One region of the Amycolatopsis minnesotensis genome, then DNA from elsewhere that is predicted to be linked to it. Evidence: riboswitches for the same ligand, from Rfam matches in the RefSeq annotation. Region 1 holds a riboswitch; the other holds the start of a gene.
The links. A riboswitch is a leader RNA that binds a small molecule or an ion and turns the genes downstream of it on or off. The one in region 1 is predicted to bind thiamine pyrophosphate.
Positions count from the first base shown of each region.

Region 2: it holds a riboswitch for thiamine pyrophosphate, as region 1 does, so the genes downstream of both, ABD256_RS19485 (thiamine ABC transporter substrate-binding protein) here and thiO (glycine oxidase ThiO) in region 1, are expected to answer to the same signal.

Region 1 is NZ_BAAANN010000002.1:126,499-138,323, forward strand. It holds gene thiD (bifunctional hydroxymethylpyrimidine kinase/phosphomethylpyrimidine kinase) at 1-564, shown strand, start outside; gene ABD256_RS02650 (phosphatidylinositol-specific phospholipase C domain-containing protein) at 897-1,910, opposite strand; gene thiD (bifunctional hydroxymethylpyrimidine kinase/phosphomethylpyrimidine kinase) at 2,026-2,856, shown strand; gene ABD256_RS02660 (lipase family protein) at 2,899-4,149, opposite strand; gene ABD256_RS02665 (hypothetical protein) at 4,474-5,229, shown strand; gene ABD256_RS02670 (hypothetical protein) at 5,383-5,622, shown strand; gene ABD256_RS02675 (ion transporter) at 5,749-6,564, shown strand; gene ABD256_RS02680 (MarR family winged helix-turn-helix transcriptional regulator) at 6,572-7,003, opposite strand; gene thiG (thiazole synthase) at 7,579-8,355, opposite strand; gene thiS (sulfur carrier protein ThiS) at 8,357-8,557, opposite strand; gene thiO (glycine oxidase ThiO) at 8,562-9,668, opposite strand; TPP riboswitch at 9,666-9,773, opposite strand; gene thiE (thiamine phosphate synthase) at 9,804-10,469, shown strand; gene ABD256_RS02705 (hypothetical protein) at 10,533-11,363, opposite strand; gene ABD256_RS02710 (threonine ammonia-lyase) at 11,609-11,825, shown strand, end outside.
Region 2 is NZ_BAAANN010000014.1:157,511-169,335, reverse strand. It holds gene ABD256_RS19520 (response regulator transcription factor) at 1-371, opposite strand, end outside; gene ABD256_RS19515 (LolA family protein) at 528-1,616, shown strand; gene ABD256_RS19510 (ABC transporter ATP-binding protein) at 1,613-2,602, shown strand; gene ABD256_RS19505 (ABC transporter permease) at 2,599-3,477, shown strand; gene ABD256_RS19500 (glycoside hydrolase family 3 protein) at 3,721-5,526, shown strand; gene ABD256_RS19495 (ABC transporter ATP-binding protein) at 5,575-6,597, opposite strand; gene ABD256_RS19490 (ABC transporter permease) at 6,597-8,219, opposite strand; gene ABD256_RS19485 (thiamine ABC transporter substrate-binding protein) at 8,195-9,241, opposite strand; TPP riboswitch at 9,266-9,376, opposite strand; gene ABD256_RS19480 (4a-hydroxytetrahydrobiopterin dehydratase) at 9,411-9,701, shown strand; gene ABD256_RS19475 (hypothetical protein) at 9,767-10,015, shown strand; gene ABD256_RS19470 (winged helix-turn-helix transcriptional regulator) at 10,254-10,457, opposite strand; gene ychF (redox-regulated ATPase YchF) at 11,205-11,825, opposite strand, start outside.

The sequences.
Region 1 (11,825 bases):
GCCGAGATCATCTCGGCGGTGGCGAGCACCCTCGACGAAGTCCACATCGGACAGTCGTACGAGACGCCGTTCGTGGTGGACCCGGTCGCCGCGTCCATGCACGGCGACGCGCTGCTGCGCGAAGAGGCGCTCGACGCGATCCGCACCGAGCTGTTCCCCCGCGCGACGCTGGTGACGCCGAACCTGGACGAGGTCCGGCTGCTCACCGGCGTCACCGTGACGGGCCGGGAATCCCAGCGCGACGCCGCGAAGGCGCTGCTGGAGTTCGGCCCGCGGTGGGTGCTGGTCAAGGGCGGGCACCTCTACGACGCGCCGGACTGCGTGGACCTGCTCTCCGACGGCACCCGGTTCGTCGAGCTGTCGGGGCCCCGGCACGACACGGAAAACACCCACGGCGGCGGGGACACGCTGGCCTCGGCGATCACCGCGTCGCTGGCGAAGGGCCTCGGCGTGCCGGACGCCGTCGCCGAAGGCAAGCGGTTCATCGAACGCGCGGTGGCCGAGTCCTACGCGCTGGGCAAGGGGGTCGGCCCCGTCTCCCCGTTCTGGCGGCTGGCCCCCTGAGCGCGGCTTTCCGGGTCGACGGCGAGGTGCGCGAACGCGGTGCCGCCGCCCGTTCCGCCGGGGTGGCCAGCGAGGTATGGGCCAGTCCAGATCGGCGCCGGTCCGTGCCCGCGGCGGTGTCGGCCGGGTCGTGCTGCTCTCGCCGGACTCGGTGGCCCTGCCCGGCCGCACCCGGGCGGGTTCGCCACGATCTCGCCGGGCTGGGCGGCCACGTGCCCGCGCCGCTCGCCGAGGCGGTGCTGGACTACTGGGCGCGGCAACCCCCCGGAAGTGGCCTGACGCCACTTTCCACACCCTCGCGGGCGTGCGCACAGGGCCGCTGATGCCCTGAGTCACCCCCGGGGCAGGACCTTGCCGAGCACCGGCGAAAGGCCTGCCCAGTCGGAAGTGAGCACGGACGCGTGCGCCTTCGCGAGCTGCGCCGCCCGGTCGGAAGCTTGCCGCTCGGTGGGGTTGCGCGAGTCGATCTTGGGGGTCACGTTGTGCGCGTCCGTCATCACCAGCAGGTAGTGGTTCCGGTCGTAGAAGGACGTGTCGATCCCGGTGACGTAGGCGCTCGCGTCGCCGTCGAACGCGACGAACCACGGCCGCAGGCCCGCGTCGGAGTACCTGGTGCGCGGGTCGCCGCCCGCCGCGCCGTGCACGGCGGGGAAGATCTGCCCGTCGCCGAGCTTGCCCGCCGCGGCGAGCGAGCGCAGGTGACCCGCGTACTCGACGTCCGTTTTGAGCGTGTCGGTCGGGTTGCCCTCCTCGACGGTGCCCGGGATGACCTCGACGATCACCTTGCCCTTCAAGGCTTCGCGCGACGGCCAAGCGTCCGATTTGGACGCTTCGTCGAGCGAGGCGTGCCCGCCGAGCAGGTCCGACGGCCGGTAGACGGCGCTGCCGAGGTGGTCGCGGAAGGTCCGGTCGATCTGCTCGGGGCCGAGGCCCGTGTTCGCGGAGAACCCGGTCTTCATTTCGAGCTTCAGCACGAGCGGGCCCTTGTCCGGGTGCGCGGCGAACCAGATCCTGATGTCGTCGAGGCAGTGCTCGAGGTTCTTGTTCCTGCCGCCGGTGTACAGCTCGGCGGGCGAGGACGCCGCGACGCAGTTGTTCCCGTTGCCGAACGGGTTGCTGTGGCTGACCTTCCACTCCTTGGTGAAGATGTCGGGCCACACGTCCAGCTCGATCAGCCCGGTGCCCGCGTCGAGCGCGCGGGCGAGGTAGTCGTAGGTGCCGGTCTCGTAGGTGTTGTGCACGCCGACCGCGGTGCCGCCGGAGAACTTCGCCGGATCGGCGTTCGCCGTCCCCGCCAAGGCGCCGGCCACCAGTACACCCGCCGCAACCACCGCGAACCGCCGCATAGGTGAATTCCCTTCGAGTACGCCCCCGTCCCACACTCTGCCCAGTAGGCCACCACCTCGCTAAGAAAGGGCAACCGGTTGGCTTACAACGGAAGGCGGGAGGGAAACTGGGGGGATGACAGCAGCCAGTCCCCCGTCCGCGCTCACCATCGCGGGCTCCGACTCCGGCGGGGCCGCGGGCCTGCAGGCCGATCTGCGCACGTTCCTGACCTGCGGCGTGCACGGGCTCGTCGCGGTCACCGCGGTCACCGTGCAGAACACCCTCGGCGTGCACGACCGCGCCGACCTGCCGCCGCATATCGTCGCCGGCCAGATCGGCGCCGTCGCCTCCGACATGGGCGTCGGCGCGGCCAAGACCGGCATGCTCGCCTCCGCGGAGATCATCCACGCGGTCGCCGCCGCCTGCGACGAGCACGAGATCGGCCGCGACCACCGGATCCCGTTCGTCGTCGACCCGGTCGCCGCGTCCATGCACGGCCACCCCCTGTTCGACGAGGACGGCCTCGCCGCGGTCCGCGACGAGCTGCTCCCCCGCGCGACCGTGCTGACGCCGAACCTCGACGAGGTCCGCCTGCTCGCCGGGATCGAGGTCCGCGACCGCGAGCAGATGTACGCCGCCGCGGTCACCCTCCAGCGGCTCGGGCCGCGGTACGTGCTGGTCAAGAGCGGGCACCTGCTCGACGACCCGGAATGCGTCGACCTGCTCTTCGACGGCTCCACCTTCGTCGAGCTGCCCGGCCCCCGGTTCGGCACCCCGCACACGCACGGCGCGGGCGACACCATGGCGTCCGCGTTGACCGCGGGCCTCGCGCGCGGCATGACCGTCCCCGACGCGGCGCGGTTCGCGAAGAAGTTCGTCAGCAGGGCCGTCGAGCACTCCTACCCGATGGGCGCGAAGGTCGGCCCGGTCTCCGCGTTCTGGCGGCTGGCCCCGGAAGCGGATTGAGCGCGCGGGCGGCTCCCGTCGCGGGGAGCCGCCCGGCCCCGCTCACCCCTGCGCACCACCGCTGTCGTTGAGCTCGGCCTCGATCCAGCGGGCGAGTTCCCCCGCCTCCGGTGAATCCAGTTCGTCCGGCGCCTGCACCGGCTGGTCCAGCACGACGAGCACCGGCGGGCCGGAGTCGGCGGAGACCTCCGCGAGATCGGCGGGGGCCTCGACGCCGTTGCGTTCGAGCACCGCCTTCAGCTCGGGGGTCCAGATCGTTTCGTTCCCCTCGGTCAGGAACCCCTCGGGGATGTCCAGCCCGTCGATGTCGAAGAACTCCGCGTACGCGTCCTGGTGCTGGTAGCGCACCTGCGTACCCCACTTCCCGGCGTGGTCGTGGCTGAACGAGCCCTTGAACGACAGCGCGTCCGGTGCGATGTGGCGGTACCGGCCCGCCGCCCACGACCACGCCGCGGCCGCGTGGAAGAGCCCGGGGACGGGGTTCGGCACGCCGTGCTCGTCGTAGTACCTGGCCGCCGCCTGCATGGACGGCGGCTCCCACGAATTGGGCACGACGTCCAGGCTGTTCGAGTACCGGGTGACCGCGTCCAGCCGTTCGCCGAGGTACTCGGCGAAACCGGCGTTGCCGGGCGTCGGGCCGCCCGTGGACAGCACCGAGATCGCGGCGTTCTCCTGGATGTCCCAGCCGGGCAGCAAGGCGGGCACGAGCGTCGTCTTCTGGGTGTTGCGCAGCCACAGCCCGAAAACGGACGCCAGCGTGCCGCCGAGGCTGTGCCCGCCGACGGTGATGCTCACACCGTCCTTCGGCAGGTCCTTCAGGAAGTCGCGCAGCGTCGACCCCACGCCGGGCCGGTCCCCTCCCGCGGTGAGCTTCTTGAGGACGTTGAGCCCGGTCGCCGCGCCAGGTGAGACCTTGACCTGCCACCGCTCCGGCGCCTGCACCCCGCGGACGAACCCGATCTGCGGGAGGATGTTGAAGTTCTGGAAGATCCAGGCGACCGTGTCCGGCGGATTGGTGCCCGCGATGCCGACTACGTACCGGGACGGGTCTTCCTGGCTCTGCGCCAGGTACATCGCGTTGGTCACGATCGGCTGGAGCGGGGACAGCTTGACGCTCGGGCCCCACACCACCCGCCAGCTCCCGAGCTGCTCCCGGTTCCGTTCGAGGTAACTGGTGATCTCGTCGTGCAGATAGCTTTCCAGGCCGTCGCGGGTGCCTTCCCGTTCCGCGGCGAGGTTCGCGTACAAGGACACCCAGAAACTGATCTTGTCCGGCAGGCTCGGTGACGTCACGCGTACTCCTCGAATCAGTGGTATCGATTGATGGCACGGGAACTCTTCGCGCTTTTCCATTATCGTCGGCGCGCCACGGAATCTGTTGAGCCACCCGGGCGAACACCTTTGCAGCACACGGGAAACACGGATTATTACGCCATTCCGTGGGTCGTCCGGCAATACCCGTTCCGGCCTTGCCGGTACCCGCCGCACAGGTATCGAGCCGCAGTGGTCCACCGTTTCGGGAATTGCCGGAACCGACCGGATTCCGGCGGGCGCGCGCACGGCCGCCCGCGCGGTGTTACACGGCAAACGGGCTGTCCGTCCGCTCGAATGGCAGAATTGACGGCAGCGACGGCGGGGGTGTGCATGCACGGGTACTGGCTTGGCGTGACGGGGGCCGCGCTCCTCACCGTCGCGCTGCCGATCGTGTGGGAGACGCTGGTCCGCAGGCCGCCCGCCGCGGCACGGGCGCAGGGCTGGGCGGTCGCGCTCGCGGTCACCGTGCTCGGCACGGCGGCACTGCTGGACTGGGCTCGTGTCCCGGCTGGCTGGCTGCTCGCACTCGTGCTCGTGGGGGAGACCGGCGCGGTCGCATTGTTCCGCACGGCGCGCCGCCGCTGGCTCCGATGGCAGCACACCGAGCAGGAACGCTTGTACACCAAGGAAAACCTGGCGTCCGGGCCGTGGCAGATCTGGACGCGCCCGCACCGCGAGCGCCATTCCGTGCCGTCCTCGCGCGTGGACCGCTGGCTCGCCGCGGACGGCCCGGCGCCGACCGCGGGCTGGTGGCACCACGGCGGCCTCACCGTGGGGGCGCACGGGCCGGCGCTGCTCGACGCCGCCGGGGTGCCGCACCGCCTGCCCGAGGCCGTCACGACGATGATCCACCTGCCGGTGCCGCACGCGCTGCTGCTCGTCGACGACGCGCAGACCCTGCTGGCCTGGCTGCCCACCGCGGGCTTCGCCGATCCCGAACTCCGCGAGTACTGCCGGGTCGCGGGCTGGCGCTACGCCGACCGCATCGGGTTCGGCCACGAAGACCGGCACGCACTCGACCTCCGGCCGTGCGTCGCCGACACGGCGGCGCACGGCTGACGGCCGGCCGTCCCGAAAGTCCGCGAGGACAGCGCCGAGGGACCGTTCGGGCAGTGTTGCCCCGCGACGCCGCCGAAGCCGCGGCGCCTTGGGCATCGTTCCCGTCGAAACACCCGATCAGCACCTCCCAACGAATCGAGGAGTCCCCACCTGATGCGCAAAACCATGCTCTCGATCGCGGCCGGTGTCGGCATCGCCGCCACGAGCCTGCTCACCACCGGCACCGCCTCGGCGGCGACCTGGGCGTTCGCCGGGGTTTACCCGTCGGTGCATGCCTGCTCGGTTGCCGGGAACGCGGGCTTCCCGCAGGGCCGCTGGGTCGGTTTCCGGTGCGACAAGCGCGTCGACAACGGCTACGTGCAGTACGAGCTGTGGACGCAGACGACCTACTGACCCGGCTGAGCACCCGACCCGGGTGTGCCCGCCCGTGCGCACGGGCGGGCACACCCGGCCGCCACACCCCCGCTCGATAGCATCCGGTCGGCTATTGCGGTTCCTTTACCGGACTAGGGGGCGGTCTTGACCGGACGCGACCGGGTGGCGCGGCTCGTGGAGAGCAGGCGGTTCGGCAACTTCATCATCGCGGTGATCGTGTTCAACGCGGCGACGCTGGGCATGGAGACCTCGACGAAGCTGCTCGCCGAGTTCGGCGGCCTTCTGCACGTGCTCGACCACATCGCGCTGGGCGTCTTCGTCGCCGAACTGCTCGCGAAGCTCTACGCCTACCGCGCCCGGTTCTTCCGCGATTCCTGGAACGTGTTCGACCTGGTGATCATCGGGATCGCGGTGATACCGGCGACCGGGCCGTTCTCGGTGCTGCGCGCCCTGCGCGTGCTCCGCGTGCTGCGGCTGATCTCCGTGGTGCCCTCGATGCGCAAGGTCGTGTCCGGCCTGCTCACCGCGATCCCCGGGATGGCCTCCATCGCGGCACTGCTCGGGCTGATCATCTTCGTCGCCGGGGTGATGGCGACGAAGCTCTTCGGCGGCATCTCGCCGGACAACTTCGGCGATCTCGGCACCTCGCTGTTCACCCTGTTCCAGGTGATGACCGGTGAGGCGTGGCCGGACATCGCGAAGGAGATCATGGCGCAGGCGCCGATGGCGTGGATCTTCTTCGTGGTCTACATTCTGGTGTCGAGCTTCGCGGTGCTGAACCTGTTCATCGCGGTGGTGGTGAGCGGGATGGAGAGCGAGCTGCGCGAGGACATCCGCGAGGAAGAGGCGAAGCAGGCCGAGGAGCAGGCAGCCGCGAACCGCGAAATCCTCGGCGAGCTGCGCGCCCTGCGGGCCGAACTCGCCGAGCTGAAGGCCGGGGCTCGTCAGCCCGCGAGCTGACGAGCGCTCACTCCTCGTCGGAAATGAGCGCTTCGAGCGCGGGAAGGGCCGACGTCAGCGCGGCCTTCAGGTCGTCGGGAAGCCGTTCGAGGCGCCGGTCCAGCTCGTGGATCCGGGTGGAGCGGACGCCGGAGATCATCCGGACGCCCTCGTCGGTGACCGTGGCGAGCCAGGCCCTGCGATCGACCGGATCGGCCTCGCGTCGCACATGACCGGACTCGACGAGCGAGGCGACAATTCTCGACATTGTGGCCGCCGCCACACCTTCTTTCGCCGCGAGATCGCCGAGCCGGAGCTGCCCGTAATGGCTCAGCGTGGCCAGCGCGGAGATCGCGCCGTGCCCTGGACCGGGCGTGCCTGCCTGCCGAAGCGAGCGGGAAAGCCTGCCCACCACCAGAAACAACCTGCCCGAGACATCCTGCGCGGACGACGTGGTCATGGAAGCTCCTGGAATGGTCGAGTCGGACAAAGCGCCGACAACCATACGGGGCCGGGCGACAGAATCAGGTAAAGGCTGAGCGTGGCGGATTACGGTTTCGTCCCGTGCTCGCCGCTCGTCCCCGAAGCCGCGGTGACGGTGCGGTGTTCATGGCCCGAAGGTCATCTTCGGGGCGTCCAGGTCCCCCGAGATCACCTTCAGGGCAAGGACGCGCCGATTCCGGCGAAGCGGGTGGAACCTACGCGCAGGCCCGCCGGAGGACTCTCGTCCGATGATCCCTGAAGGCGTCCTTCACGGAACCTGACGCCGCGAACTCGACCCTCGCGGCGCGCGGCATGGCGGCTCACCCGCACACGTCCCGAAGGTCACCGTGCTGACGGGTGCGCGCCGATTCCGCCGCGATGGGTGGCGGAAGCGCGGAGCCGCCCGGGACCTGATCCCCGAAGGACGCCTTCGGGAGATCTGACGCCGCGAACTCGACCCTCGCGGCGCGCGGCATGGCGACCCCGATGCCCCGAAGGACACCTTGGCGGCACCAGACTCCCCCAAGGGCCCCTTCAAGGCATACGGCGAAGCTAGCGCGGCGGGCTGGAGGCGTGCGCCCAGAACCGCTGGGGCACCCGGCCGCTCGCGCGCGCCAGCCTGCCCGCGACCACCGCGGACCGCATCGCGTACGCCATCCGCTCCGGGTCCTGCGCCCTGGTGACCGCGGTCGAGAGCAGCACCGCGTCGCAACCCAGCTCCATCGCGAGCGTGGCGTCGGACGCGGTGCCGATCCCGGCGTCGAGCACCACCGGCACCCCCGCCCTCGACACGATCAGCTCGATGTTGTGCGGGTTCCGGATGCCGAGGCCGGTGCCGATCGGCGCGCCGAGCGGCATCACGGCCGCGCAGCCCGCCTCTTCGAGCCGCAGTGCCAGCACCGGGTCGTCGTTGGTGTAGACGAACACGGTGAACCCGTCGGCGGCCAGCCGCTCGGCCGCGTCGAGGGTTTCGACGGGATCCGGCAGCAGGGTGCGCTCGTCGGCGTGCACCTCGAGCTTGATGAGATCGGTCTCCAGCGCCTCGCGCGCGAGCTGGGCGGTCAGCACGGCTTCGGCGGCGCTGCGGCAGCCCGCCGTGTTCGGCAGCAGGCGGATTCCCAGCCGCCGCACCAGGTCCAGCACGCCGGAGCCGCCTTCGACGTCGGCGCGGCGCATCGCGACGGTGGTCAGCTCGGTACCGGAGGCGACGAGCGCGCGTTCGAGCACGCTCAGGTTCGCCGCGCCACCGGTGCCGATGATGAGCCGGGACGCCAGCTTGTGGCCGCCGACGACGAGTTCGTCGCCGGTGCCGTCGAAGAGTTCGGTCATGTCAGCCTCCTTGCACCGCGGTGAGCACTTCGACCTGGGCGCCCGGCGCCAGTACCGTGTCCGCCCACGCGCCGCGCCGGACCACCTGGCCGTCCACCGCCACCGCGACCCCGCGCGGCTCGGTGCCCAGTTCGGCGAGCACCTGGGCCACGGTGGCGCCGTCGGCGAAGGGCCGCCAGTCGCCGTTGACCCGTAGTTCCATCGGGTCACGCTCCTTCCGGGATCATCGAGTGCGCCCTGGCCGGTGCCGTCGGCCCGACGTGCGGCGGGAGCGGTGCCCCGCCGAGCATCGCGAGCACCGCGTCCGCGGTGACCGGCGCGAGCAGCAGGCCGTTGCGGTGGTGCCCGGTCGCCGCGAGCACGCCCGGCTCCAGTTCGCCGAGCACGGGCAGCGTGTCGACGCTGGCGGCGCGCAGCCCGGCGGCGATCTCGGTCAGCTCGTACTCCGCGATCGCCGGGAAGACCCGCTCGGCGCCTTCCAGCAGCTCACGAACGCCCTTCGCGGTGACCGCCTCGTCGAAACCGGCTTCGTACTGGGTCGCGCCGAGCACGATCTCGCCGTCGGCGCGCGGCACGAGGTAGATCGGCCTGCCTTCGACGACGGCGCGCACCGTGCGATCCGGCGGGGGAAGGCAGCCCCTCGCCGGTTTCAGCCGCAGGATCTCGCCCTTCAGCGGGCGGACGAGCCCGGCCAGCGCGGGGTGCAGGCGGCCGCTGCGGGCGCCCGCGGCGATCACCACCGCGTCACACCGCAGCTCCGCACCGGCGACGACCGCGCCGGGACGGATCCCGGTGACCTCGCGCGGCACGAACTCGACACCGCGCTTCCGCGCGGCAGCCAGCAGCGCGGTGAGCAGTTTCCGGTTGTCCACCGCGAGATCGCCGGGCACCGACAGTCCACTTCGGACGGACAAGCCGGGTACCAGCCTGCCCAGCTCGCGGCCGGTCAGCGACTCGGCCGAGCGGCCGAGCGCCACCAGGTACTCGCCGAGCACCCGGAGCTGCTCGGCGTCGGCGCTGTCGTGCGCGACGACGACGGTTCCCGCCAGTGACAGGCCGGGGTCCCCGCCGTCGGCGGCGAGGTCCTCGGCGAACCCCGGCCACCGCCGGAGCGACTCCTGGCCGAGGTCGAGGGTGTCTTCCTCGCCTGGCCACGCCTCGGTGACGGGGGCGAGCATGCCGCCCGCGACCCACGACGCGCCCCGGCCGGGCTCCGGATCGACGAGGCGTACCCGGTGGCCCGCCGCCGCGGCGCGCCACGCCACGGACAGCCCGATGACACCACCACCGGCGATCACGATGTTTTCGCTCATACTTCCGATCACGCTCCCTGCGCCGGCATTACCCGGATCAGGTTCCACGGTCGGAGCGGTGCGGCTCCCTCTCAGCCCGTGCCTCGGGCTCCCGTGCGGACCACCCCACCGTAGCGCGCGGGCTACCGTGGCGCCATGCCTGGCTTGACTGGTGAACAGATCCGGAAACGACTCGACGACGCGCGCCTGTACCTGTGCACGGACGCCCGGGAGGACCGCGGTGACCTGGCCGGATTCGCCGACGCGGCGCTTTCCGGCGGCGTCGACGTCATCCAGCTTCGTGACAAGGGCGCCGACGGCCCGCTGGAGGCGAAGCGCGAAATCGCCGCGCTGGAGGTGCTCGCCGAGGCGTGCGCGCGGCACGGCGCGCTGCTGTCGGTCAACGACCGCGCGGACGTCGCGCTCGCCGTCGACGCGGACGTGCTGCACCTCGGCCAGGACGACATCCCGGTGCCGCTGGCCAGGCGCGTGCTCGGCGACGACGTGGTGATCGGCCGCTCCACCCACTCCGAAGCGCAGGCGCGCGCGGCCTCGCGCGAGGACGGCGTCGACTACTTCTGCACCGGCCCGTGCTGGCCGACGCCCACCAAGCCGGGCCGGGACGCGCCCGGCCTCCCCCTGGTGCGCGCGGTCGCCGAAGCGGGCACGGCGCGGCCGTGGTTCGCGATCGGCGGCATCGACGGCGAACGGCTCCCGCAGGTGCTCGAAGCGGGGGCGACCAGGATCGTCGTCGTGCGGGCCATCACCGGCGCCGAGGACCCGGCGGCCGCCGCGCGCGCCCTGCGCGGACGCTTGGCGTAAGCACGCCGCCGAACACGAAGGACGGCCCCGGCGATGGCACGCCCGGGGCCGTCCTCGCGCTGGTCACCTGGCGTTGTCGTCACCGGTGCCGTTGCCCGTGTTGCCGCCGTTGCCGCCGTTGCCGCTGTTCCCGCTTCCCGGAGTCGGCGGTGCCTCGGACTTCGTCGGCGTCGGGGTGTCCGACGACTTCGGCGTGCTGGGCTGCGTCGACGGGGCCGAACTCTCCGGTGGCCGCTGCTGGCCGCTCGTCGGCGGCGCCTGCCGCCGGCTGCTCGGTGACGTGCTCGGCGAGCCGGTCTTGTCCTCGCCCGGGTTCTCCCGCGACGGCGCGGGCTGCTCAGGGGTCTTTTCCTGCTGCTTCCCGCCGCCGAACAGGTGCCCGGCCGTGGTCCCGTTCCCGCCGGAGATGGCGTTGCCCGTGGTCAGCTCGAACCCGGTGATCAGCACGATCGCCGCGACGAACGCGGCCGCGCTGGTACCGATGATCAGCGGCCACCGCAGCTTGCGCAGCCTGCCCGGCTCGTCCGGCGGCGGCATCGTCTCGCCCGGTTTCGGCAGTTGCACGGTCGCGTCACCGTCGAGGCCCGGCCTCGGCAGGTGCACGGTCGCCTGCTCGTCCTGGTCCGCCGTCGGCCAGCCGGGCGCGCCGTGCCGCGCGGTCCCCCGCTGCCGCACCGGCATGGCCCTGGTCGCGCGCGCGTCCTTCACGGCGAGCGCCTTCGCCAGGTCCTTCGTGCGCTGCGCGGCTTCCTTCGTGCGGTGCAGCGAGCGCAGGTACAGCTCGCCGCCGACGGTCGTGATCACGCTCGCGATACCGGCGCCGACCACCGTTCCCGCGACGCCGATCGTCGAGCCGAGCACGGCGGCGGTCACCGCCGCCAGCGCGGCGGCCACGACCTGTGCGATCTTGATACCCGACTTCTCCGATGAAGCCGTTTCCTGCTCAGTCTTTCTGTCACCCTCCCCGGGGGAGGCAGCTGATTTCGACATGGTTCCGATCTGGTAGCCCGCGGACGTCTTCTTTACCCAACGGTTATGTCGTCTGGGAAGGTTCCCTCGTTGCCCGGCAGTGAGCAGGACCACTCCGAATGTCCACAATGGACTGGCTTGCGTTCACAATTCCTTGACATACTCAGGACATGAATCTGGTGACGATCGAGGAAATCCGCGCGGCGGCGGGCAGGATCGGCGCGCACGCGCTGCGGACGCCGCTGCTGCCGCAGCCGTGGGCGACCGGCTCCCCGCTGTGGCTGAAAGCCGAAAGCCTGCAGCAAATCGGCGCGTTCAAGATCCGCGGCGCGTTCAACGCGATCGCTTCGCTCGACGAACCCGCCCGCACCCGAGGCGTCGTCGCCT
Region 2 (11,825 bases), on a different contig from region 1:
TCGTTCGCGGCGCGGCGCAGCACCGCGCGCACCTGCGCCACCAGCACCACGAAGGAGAACGGCTTCACCAGGTAGCCGTCCGCGCCGAGGTCGAGGCCGTCGGCCTGGTCGACCTCGCCGTCCTTCGCCGAGATCATCAGCACCGGCGTGCGGACGCCCTCGGCGCGGAGCTGCTGCAGCACCCGGTAGCCGGAGAGGCCGGGCAGCATGATGTCGAGCAGCAGCACGTCGAACGCGCCGGTCTGCCCGAGCCGCAGCGCGCTCGGCCCGTCCGAGGCCGTCACCACGTCCATGCCCTCCGCGCGAAGGCCGCGCTGCAGCGCCTTGCGGACGCCAGGCTCGTCGTCGACCACCAGTACCCGAGGATTCACGGGTTCAGCATGCCCTGTCCTGCGTGGTCACGCCCGCAGGCTTTCAGCGTTCTCTCAGCGTACGAAGCCGTCTCAGTACGATCTCAGCCTCGGGAGGGAAGCCTGAGTGTCGGGAAACGAGCACAATCGGGCTCAACGACCACAGGGAGAAACAGCATGAATCCGAAGAAGAAGGCGCTCGCCGCCGCGGCGGTGGGGACCGCGGCAGGCGTCGCCGGGCTCGCGATCATCGCGATGCCCGCCGACGCGGGTGAAGCCCCCGAGCTGCCCGCCGTCAGCGCGGAGGAGCTCGTGCAGTCGGTGATCACCACGCCGCCGCCGGCGTTGAACGGCTCGGTCAAGCTGACCAACAACCTTGGCCTGCCGGTCGGGCTGCCGGGGACCGGCGCGCTCACCGCCGACTCGGCACGCGTGTTCACCGACGGGCAGGGCCACAGCAAGATCACGACGCAGAAGGGCGCCGGCGAGCAGACCGTGGTCCACAACGGCAGCACCGTGTGGACCTACAACTCCGGCAGCAACACCGCGACGAAGACGACCCTGCCCGCCGGCGCGGACGGCAAGCACGCGCCGGAGGCCGGCGGCCAGGCCGCCGACCCGGCCGCCATCGCCTCCAAGGTGCTCGGCGCGGTGCGGGAAAGCAGCACGGTCAGCGTCGAGGGCACCGCGAACGTCGCGGGCCGCGCCGCCTACGAGCTGGTGCTCACGCCGAAGCCGACGGAACGCACGCTGCTGCGCGAGGTCCGCGTCGCGGTCGACGCCGAGAAGCGGCTGCCGCTGGAGCTTTCGGTGCTGTCCAACGGCTCGCCGGACCCGGCGCTGCAGGTCGGCTTCACCGACGTGTCGTTCACGCCGCAGGCCGCGAACCTGTTCGAGTTCACCCCGCCCGCGGGCGCCAAGGTGACCGAGCAGCAGCCGAAGATCGACCAGCGGGACAAGGACAAGGCGAAGGCCGAGATCCAGCAGAACCTGAAGACCGTCGGCACCGGCTGGGACACCGTGCTCGTCGGGCAGCTTCCCGCGGACGCGCTGTCGGACATGGGCAAGGGCAAGGCGGGCGAGCACGGCCGGAACGTCGACCCGAAGGCGATCCTGGACCGGGTGAGCAAGCCGGTGAGCGGTGCGTTCGGCACCGGCCACGTGGTGACCACCAAGGTCGGCACCGCCCTGCTGACCGACGACGGCAGGGTCGCCGCCGGTTTCGTGCCCGAGCAGGTGCTCGTCGAGGCACTGGGGACGAAGTGACCGTTTCGGTCGAGGCGGGCGTGTCCGCGCCGGAAGGCGCGGGCACGCCCGTCCCCACCCCAGCCGCGCGGACTCGGGGACTGCGCAAGGTCTACCGCGGCACGGTCGCGGTGGACCAGGTCGACCTGGACGTGCCTTCGGGGGCCGTGCTGGGCATGCTCGGGCCGAACGGCTCGGGGAAGACGACCACGATCAGGATGCTGCTCGGGCTCGTGCGCCCGACCGAGGGCGAGGTCGAGCTGCTCGGGCAGAAGATGCCGGAGGGCGCGGGAGAAGCCCTTCCCGACGTGGGCGCGCTCGTGGAGGGACCGGGGTTCCACCCGTTCCTTTCCGGGCGGGAGAACCTGTTCCGGATGGCCGCCGCGGAGCCGCGGCTGGCGTCGAACTCGGTGCCCTCCGCGGTGGAGGAGGCACTGGAGCGCGTCGGGCTGACCGGTGCCGCGCACCGGCGGTACCGGGCGTACTCGCTCGGCATGAAGCAGCGGCTCGGGCTCGCCAGCGCACTGCTCGTGCCGCGGCGGATGATCGTGCTCGACGAGCCGACGAACGGGCTGGATCCCGCGGGTACCAGGGAGATCCGCAAGATCATCGGTGAGCTGCACGCCGAGGGTGTGACCGTGCTCGTGTCCTCCCACCTGCTCGCGGAGGTCGAAGCGACCTGCACGCACGTCGCGGTGCTCAACGCGGGATCCGTGGTCGCCCAGGGCGAGCTCTCCGAGCTGCTGGAATCCGGCAGCCCCGGCCTCCTGGTGTCCACACCGGACGGTGACAGGGCGATCGAAGTACTGCGGGACAACCGGATCTCGGCCAGGCTCACGCCCGAGGGCGTGCGCGTCGACCTGGCGGCGACCACCGCGCCGGAGGCCATCGCGGCACTCGTGCGCGGCGAGGTCGCGGTACACGAGGCTTCGCGCGCGCGGACCGGGCTCGAAGACCTCTTCGCCCGGCTGACCCAGGGCGAGGAAGAGATCGAGGAGGAGCGATGACCACCGTGCCCCTCGCGCCCGTCGCGACCGAGTTGCGGCCGTCGAACCGGGTTTCGCCGGTCCGGCTGGCCCGCGCCGAGCTGCGCTGGATCTTCCGCAGGCCGCGCACGCTCGTGGTGCTCGGCCTGCTCGCGCTGATCCCGATCGTGCTCGGCGTGAGCCTGACGCTCGTCGACTCGAACGCCCCGAACGCCGAACAGGACGGCCCGGGCGGCGGGATCCTCAGCGCGGCCGCGGGCAACGCGTTCGTGCTGCCGATCGCCGCGCTCGTGGTGACACTGCAACTGCTGCTGCCGCTGTGCGCGGCGATGGCAGGCGCCGACGCGATCGCGGGCGAGGCGTCCACCGGCACCCTGCGCGGCTGGCTGCTGGCACCGGTGAGCAGGGGACGGCTGCTCGCGGTGAAGGCGTTCGGCGTCGCCACCGTCACCGTGTCCGCGGTCGCGCTGATGGCCGTGACCGGGTTCGTCACCGGCCTGATCATCAACGGCCCCAACGCGATGTTCACCCTCTCCGGCGACACACTGTCCATTTGGGACACCCTCGGCCGGGTCGGGCTGGCCGCGGCGTGGGTGGTGCTGCAGCTGTGGGCCGTCGGCGCGGTCGCGCTGGCGATCTCCACCTGCACCGAGCACCCGATGCTCGTGGTGGTCTCGGTGCTGGCGGGCACGATCGTGTTCCAGGTGCTGAGCATGCTCTCCGCGGTGTCGTGGCTGCACCCGTTCCTGCTGAACAAGTCGTGGGAGGCGATCCCCGACATCCTGCGGGACCCGATCCCCTCCGGCGGGCTCACCGAGGGCGCGGCGCGGGCGGTCTGCTACATCGCCATCGCGCTGTCGCTGGCCTACGCGCGCATCACCACCCGCGACGGCTGATCCTTCCTTCCGGCAGGGGGAGTCCCTGATGGCCACCATGACGGCGTTCCGTGCCGCCATGGTGGCCATCACGGCACTCCGGACCTGGGAAACCCTTACTCCGAATGGCATAGGGGTGGATTGACCGGCCGCGCTTTGGTCAGTAGCTTCGCGATGCCGAGCCGACGTGGACTAGACCATTTCGGATCGGCTCGTGCTGTGGCGCGCCACTACGGCACCGCCAGACCAGAGAGGGGATCCGAAGTGCCCACCAGGCATCCGAGCACCCGTTCCAGAAGAGCACTCGCACTTTCCTGTGCCGGTTTCGCCGCGCTGTCGGGGATCGCCGTCGCGAGCCCGGCCGTCGCGGCCGACGACGCGTTCTCCGCGCAGGCGTTGCGCGGGATGACGCTGGAGCAGAAGATCGGCCAGCTCTTCGTGCCGACGGTCTACGGCAAGTCCGCCGACGAGGCCCACCCCGGCAACCGCAAGCTCTACGGCGTCGACACCCCGGCGCAGGTCGTGCGGCGCTACCAGGTCGGCGGGGTCATCTACTTCAACAACCCCGGCGCCGACACCGACAACGTCGACGATCCCGCGCAGCTCGCGCACCTGTCCAACGGCCTGCAGCGCGCGGCGCTGTCCTCCGGCTCGCACCTGCCGCTGATCCTGTCCATCGACCAGGAGGGCGGCCAGACCACCCGGATCAGCGCGCCCGCCACCGAGTACCCGAGCAACATGGCGGTCGGCGCGGGCCGCAGCACCGCCGACGCCAGGAAGCTGGCCTCGGTCAACGCACGCGAGCTGCGCGCGATGGGCGTCAACCAGAACTTCGCGCCGGTGGCCGACGTCAACTCGAACCCGCTCAACCCGGTGATCGGCTCGCGGTCGTTCTCCTCGGACCCGGCGCTGGCGAGCGGCATGGTCACCGCCGAGGTGGACGGCTACCAGAACTCGGGCAAGCGGACCGAGACGGTTTCGACCGCGGCCAAGCACTTCCCCGGCCACGGCGACGCCGCCGAGGACAGCCACACCGGGCTGCCGGTGATCAACCGGACCGAGGCGCAGTGGCGGCGGATCGACCTGCCCCCGTTCAAGGCCGCGCTCGACGCCGGGGCCGACTCGATCATGACCGCGCACATCTCGGTGCCCAGCCTCGACCCGTCCGGCAGGCCCGCGACGCTGTCGAAGCCGATCATGACCGGCCTGCTGCGCAACGAACTGCACTACGACGGCCTCGTCGTCACCGACGCGCTGCGGATGGACGCGATCCGCAAGATGTACCCCGACGCGGAGGTCCCGGTGCTCGCGCTGGAAGCGGGCGTGGACCAGATGCTGCTGCCGCCGGATCTCGGCGTGGCGATCAAGGGCGTGTCGGACGCGGTGCACAGCGGCAGGCTCACCGAAGCGCGCATCGACCAGAGCGTGGCACGCATCCTCAAGGTCAAGGTCAAGCGCGGCATCGTGGCGAAGCCGCTGGTCAACGAGCGCGAAGTGCCCTGCGTCGTCGGTACCCGCGAGCACCGCGACGCCATCGCGCGCATCAGCGCGAAGACGACCACCCTGCTGCGCAACGACGCGGGCCTGCTGCCGCTGAAGAAGCCGGGCAAGGTGCTGGTCACCGGCTGGGATCTGCCCGACTTCCCCGGCTATCCCGCCGATCCGGTCACCTCGCTGGCCAAGCAGCTTTCCGGCACCGCGCTGCCCACCGGCGCCGATCCGGCCGCGGCGAAGGTCGGCGAAGCGGTGGCCGCCGCGAAGAAGGCGGACACCGTGGTCGTGCTGACCAACGGCCTGCGCACCAGCGCGGGACAGGCGGCACTGGTGAAGGGCTTGCAGGCGACCGGGAAACCCGTCGTCGCGGTGTCCATCCAGGAGCCGTACGACCCCGGTTTCGCGGACCTGCCGACCTGGGTGGCCACCTACGACTGGCGTGACGTGAGCATGGCGACGCTGGCGAAGGTGTTGCGGGGCAAGCTTTCCCCGACCGGGAAGCTCCCCGTCGACGTGCCTTCGGGCACCGACCCCGGGAAGATCCTCTACCCGTTCGGGCACGGCCTCGGCTGGTAACCGTCCCGGAGGTGGCCTTCGGGGCGTACAACTCCCCGAAGGCCACCTTCAGCCGACGATCGCGACGCCGTCCGGGTCCAGGACGAGGTGCACCGGGTCGCCCGCGCGGAGATCGGCGCTCACCGGGGCCACCGCGTCCACGGTGTCCACTGTGGACTGCAAGGCGGGCACCCGCACCACGAGGCGGAGGTGCTCCCGCCGGTGCACCCGGCTCACCACCTCGCCCGCTACCCCGTCCGGAGCCACCCGGAGCGCGGTCGGCCGCAACCCCAGCCGGACCGCGCCGTCGCGCGCTTCCGGCACGTCCACCGGGCCCAGCGCGGACCGGGCCACGCCGTCGGCGGCCTGCGCGTCGAGAAACGTTGTGACACCGAGGAAAGCCGCGACCGTGTCGTCCGCCGGGCCGCGCCACACCGAAGGCACCGCGCCGGCTTGCCGCACCTCCCCGCGCTCCAGCACCGCGACGCGATCCGCGAGCGTGAACGCCTCCTCCTGATCGTGCGTCACGACCAGCGTGGTGATCTTGGCTCCCCGCAACAACTCCGCGAGGTCGACCGCGAGCTGTTCGCGCAGGCTCGCGTCCAAACTGGACAGCGGCTCGTCCAGGAGCAGCAACCGCGGCTTCGGCGCGAGCGCTCGCGCCAGCGCGACCCGCTGCGCCTCACCACCGGACAGCTCGGTGATGCGCCGTCCCGCGTACCCGGTGAGGCCGACGAGGTCGAGCAGCGCGCCGACCCGCCGCGCCTGCTCGTCCTTCGGCACCCGGTGCATCCGCAGCCCGAACGCGATGTTGCCGCGCACGTCCCGGTGCGGGAAGAGCTGCCCGTCCTGGAAGACCAGGCCGAACTCGCGGCGGTGCACCGGCACGCGCGCGAGGTCGTCACCGTCCCAGCGGACCGACCCGCCGGTCACCGGTTCGAGCCCGGCGATCGCCCGCAGCAGCGTGGACTTCCCCGATCCCGACGGCCCGAGCAGCGCGAGCACCTCGCCGTCGGCGATGTCGAGATCGACTTCGCGCACGGCCTCGAACGAGCCGTAGCGCACGCTCACGCCCTCCACCGACAACGCCATCAGAACTCCCCTACGGTGCCGGTGCCGAGCCGGTCGATCGCCGCTACCACGGCCACGGTGACGAGCATGAGCAGCGCGCACGCCGCGTAGGCCAGCTGGTTGTTCAGCTCACCAGGCCGGGAGATGAGCGACGAGATCGCGACCGGCAGCGTGGGCGAGGTCGGGCGCGCGAGGAAGCTCGTCGCGCCGAATTCGCCCAGCGCCACCACGTACCCGAACCCGGCCGCGGCCACCACCGCCCGCACCGTCAGCGGCACGTCGATCTCCCGCCACACCCGCGCCGGGCTCGCCCCGAGCGTCGAGGCCGCCTGCCGGAGCCGCTCGTCGACCGAGCGGAGCACCGGCAGCACCATCCTGATCACCAGCGGGATGATCACCAGCGCCTGCGCGAGCGGCACCAGCAGCGGCGAGGTCCGCAGATCGCCCGGCAGCGCGTCGAGCGTCACCAGGTAGCCGAAGCCGACCGTCACCGCGGACACCCCCAGCGGCAGCATCAGCGCGGCGTCCATCACCTCCCCCGCCCCGCGCGCGAGCCGGCCCGGCGAGCGGCGCAACGACACGAGCAGCACCGAGGCCAGCACCCCGATCACCATCGCGAGCAACGTGGCGTCCGTCGCGGTGCGCAGCGACCGGATCGCCGCGTCCCAGCCCGAGACCGCCAGCGTGCCGCTCGACCCGTGCCCGGACAGCGCGCGGTAGCCGTCGAGGCTCCAGCCGTCCGGAGTGGACACCGACTTCACGAGCAGCGCGACGATCGGCGTGAGCGTCAAGGCCACCACCCCGAGCCCGGCCGCGACGACCCACCACTCGCGCCCTTCCGGCCGCCGGGCGGTTTCGGCACGCGCGCGGAGGCGGAGCGCGGTCTCCCGGCGTCGCCGCGCCACCGCGCCCGCCACCAGCGCGGCAACGACGGCGGCGAGCTGCACGAGGGACAGCGCGGCCGCCCCGGACAGGTCGAGCAGGTCCACGGTCCGCAGGTAGATCTCGGTCTCCAGGGTCCGGAACCGCGCACCGCCGAGGATCAGCACGACGCCGAAACTGGTGGCGCAGAACAGGAACACCACCGCCGCGGCCGATCCGATCGCGGGTGCGAGCGCGGGCAGCGTCACCTCGCGGAACGCACGCGACCGCGACGCGCCGAGCGCGCGGGCCGCGGCCTCCGCGCGCGAGTCGAGGTGCGTCCACAGCCCCGCGACCGTGCGCGCGACGACCGCCACGTTGAAGAACGCGTTCGCCAGCACGATCGGCACCACGCCGCCGTCGGGCCACAGCGCGCGGAACGCCAGGCCCACCACCACGGTCGGCAGCACGAACGGGATCAGCACGAGCGTGCGGACGAGCGCGACCCCCGGCAGCCGCACCCGCGCCAGCAGGAACGCCACCGGCAGGCCCGCCAGGACGGCCAGCAGCGTCGACGCGGCGGCCTGCGCCACCGTGAACGCGGCAAGGCGCCAGGTTTCCCCGCCGGCCAGCGCCGTCGCGACGCCACCGCCGGAGAAGCCGCGCCCGACGATCGCGGCCACCGGCCACGCGAAGAGCACGGCGAGGAACCCGATCGGCAGCACGGCCAGCAGGGCCAGCCCGGTGCCGCGCCTGGTCAGGACTCGATGAGCGAGCGCCATTGGCCGATCCACCGTTCACGCCCCGCCTGCACCTGGTCACCGGGCAGCGACGCGGGCTTCGACGGGAGCGGCGCCGTCTCGGCCCATCCCGCGGGCAGGTCGACGCCCTGGCGCGCCGGGTAGACGTACATGTTCGCCGCGACCGTCGCCTGGAACTGCTGGGAGAGCAGGAAGTCGACGACCTTCTGCGCCTTCTCCGGCTGCTTCGCGTTCGTGAGCACCCCGGCGTACTCGACCTGGCGATAGCAGGTGTCGAGCAGCGCCTTCGTGCGCGGCTTGCCGTCGTTGCCGACCTCGGCGGCGGGCGAGGAGGCGTAGGAGACCACGATCGGGCGCGGGCCCTTGCCGGAGGAACCGGAGAAGTCCTGCGTGTAGGCCTCTTCCCAGCCGCTGACCGGCTTCATGCCGTTGGCCTTGAGCCGCTTCCAGTAGTCCTGCCAGCCCGTCTCGCCGTACTTCGACACCGTGGAGAGCAGGAACGCGAGGCCGGGCGAGGAGGTCGCGGGGTTCTCCAGCACGAGCAGGTCCCGGTACTTCGGGTCGGCGAGATCGTCCAGCGTCGAGGGGACCGGGAGGTTCTTCGACGCGAAGTAGCCCGTGTCGACGTTCACGCACACGTCGCCGACGTCGACCGCGGAGAGCCGGTGCTCGGGGTCGATGGCGTACCGCTGGGGGCCGCGGTCCGTCTCGGGGCTCGTGTACGTCGCGAACACGCCCTCGGCGAGCGCGCGCGAAGCGAACGTCGAGTCCACCCCGTACGCGGCGTCGGCGACCGGGCTGGCCTTCGTGAGGACCAGCTTGTTCGTCAGCGCGCCCGCGTCACCCTGCTTGATCGGCTGGATCCGGATACCGGACTGCCGCTCGAAGGCGTCGAGGACGTCCTGCGGCACCGCCCACGAATCGTGCGTGGCCAGTGTGACGACGGCGGGGCCCTTCGGCGCGCCCTGCTCGTCGCCGAGCGAACACCCCGCCAGCAGCACCCCGATCGCGCCCAGCGCAGTCGCCAGCCGCTTGACTCCCATGGGGGCCTCCTCGCTTCGACCGGCAGGAGGCTGGGTACGCCTCCCTCCACCGGCATGATCCGGATCAGGTGCGAACGGTCGCGGTGCGGTGCCCGCCTCTCAGTCCGGTCGTACCGGACTCCCGTGGCAACCGTGCAGCGTACTAGCCGGCGTAGCACCATGGAGTGCTATGGCCGACCTACTGAACAACACGCAGATTTCCGAAGCACTCGCCACGCTGAGTGACTGGCAGCGGGACGGCGATTCGCTCGTGCGGACGGCGGAGCTCGACGGCTTCCCGGCGGCGATCGCGGTGGTGAACCGCGTCGCCGAACTCGCCGAAAGCGTTGACCACCACCCGGATATCGACATCCGCTGGCGCACGCTGACGTTCCGGCTCAGCACCCATTCCGACGGCGGCATCACGGCCAAGGACGTCTCGCTCGCCCAGCAGATCGACGAGGCCATCGACAATCTGTGACCTTGGTCGCCCCGGGCAACATGATCGCGGGTCTCGCGCGTCCCTGCAGGAGGAAGGAGTTGCACATGATCAAGTTCTTTACCCGGGCGATCGCGGCACTGGCTGCGCTGGCAGTCACGCTCACCGTGGCGGTGCCCGCGAGCGCGGACACCGGCAAGGCCCCGGCGGCCACGCACGGACAGGAAGCAGCGGCCGCGTCGGGCGACGTCACGCAGGCGCTCGTAGTCGGCGGGTTCGCGTTCGTGCTGATGATCGCCGCGGCGGGCGCGGTGCTCTGGTTCACCGCGCGCAAGCGGCACCACGAACCGCGTTGAGCACTGCTTATCCGATCTCGGCGTGATTTAGGGCACACCTGTTAACAAAACCCGTGATCGAAGCGTTACCACACGCGGAACTACCCGTCACGCCCCTTGGGATCGCCATGAACAGCACCACTGCCCCAGCCCTGACCTCCGCCCAGCGCGCCTGGGTGACCTTCCTGGCCACCACGATCACGCTGCTCAGCGTCATCGTGCTCGGCATCGCGGGCTGACCACCCGCAGCGAAGCGGCTTCACGCCCCCGTGCGTGAGGCCGCTTTCTCTTTGCGCTCATACTCTTCGCGCGCCGCACGCAGCTCCTCGAGATGCTCGGCCGCCCACACCCGGCAAGCCGCGAGCCGCGGCAGCAATGTCCGCCCCGGCTCCGTCAGCTCGTACTCGACCCAGGGCGGCACCTCGTCGTACTCGGTCCGCGTCACCATCTCGTCCCGCTCCATGGACACTCGGGCGCGAACATATCCGGCTGAAGAGGCTCCCTCACCCGCCCCAAGCCACGCGCTCGCTGCCGCTTTGCCCTGAGCGCGCCAGACGCCGGAGCAGGGAGGCGTACCGCGCACGCCCGTGTTCGGACAATGCACGGATTCGCTCTTCACGGATCCGCTGAACCGAGGACTCGTCACATGTCGCCATGATCACCCAACTAAGACTTCTTCAGCGACATTCACCAGGTTCACACTTGCCGAGCAAGTCATTGCCGCGATGGCGATTCTGCCTCGACGACAACTTCCCGCGCAAACGGAATTCCCAGTGCCGATTCGCGGAGGCGTTGATGAAAATGCGCGTGTTCCACCCATCCTGGTGGCAGCCAGCCGCCGCCCACCAGCGGTGGATGCTCGGGATGCCTTACCCGCGCCCAAGAAACGAACAGGAGTTCCGCCCAGTCGGACTGAAGAACCCAGGTAACCGGGCCACTGGAGCTGTCTCCGGTGAACTGCACGGTCGCGGGCACGACCGTCGTCGCACTGGCTATGGCTTTCCAATGCCAGCGCAACCGAGCGGTACCAACTGGTCACCTCGCACCGGCAGGCGTTGAAGCGGAACTCGACCACATTCCGGCGGTCATAGGTCATGAGCGCTCGGGTTGCTGCCAGAAGCCCGGACGCGCATCGATGCTCACCCAGTACGGACACCGGCTGCCGTGATTCGACGAGCCCTACGCGTGCGGCCTTGGTCAGACGGAATTCTTACACATTGAACCTGAACTCGACTACGTCGCCGTCGGCCATGAGGTAGTCCTTGCCTTCCATGCGGACCTTGCCCGCCGAGCGGGCCGCCGTCATGGAGCCCGCTTCGATCAGGTCGTCGTACGAGACGACCTCCGCCTTGATGAAGCCGCGTTCGAAGTCGGTGTGGATGACGCCTGCGGCCTGCGGGGCGGTGGCGCCCTGCGGGATGGTCCAGGCGCGCGATTCCTTCGGGCCCGCGGTCAGGTAGGTCTGCAGGCCCAGCGTGTGGAAACCGGCGCGCGCGAGCGAGTAGAGGCCCGGTTCCTCCTGCCCGACCGATTCGAGCAGTTCGCGCACCGACTCCTCGTCGTCGAGTTCCAGCAGTTCGGCTTCGACCTTGGCGTCCAGGAACACGGCGTCGGCCGGCGCGACGAGCTTCGTGAGTTCGTCGCGGCGGGCGGCGTCGGTGAGCACGCCTTCGTCGGCGTTGAACACGTACAGGAACGGCTTCGTGGTGAGCAGGCTGTGCTCGCGAAGCAGTTCGACGTCGACCTCCTTCTGCGCCGAGAAGAGGGTGCGGCCGCTGTCGAGGATCGCCTTGGCCTTCTGCGCCGCGTCGAGCGCGGGCTTGGCTTCCTT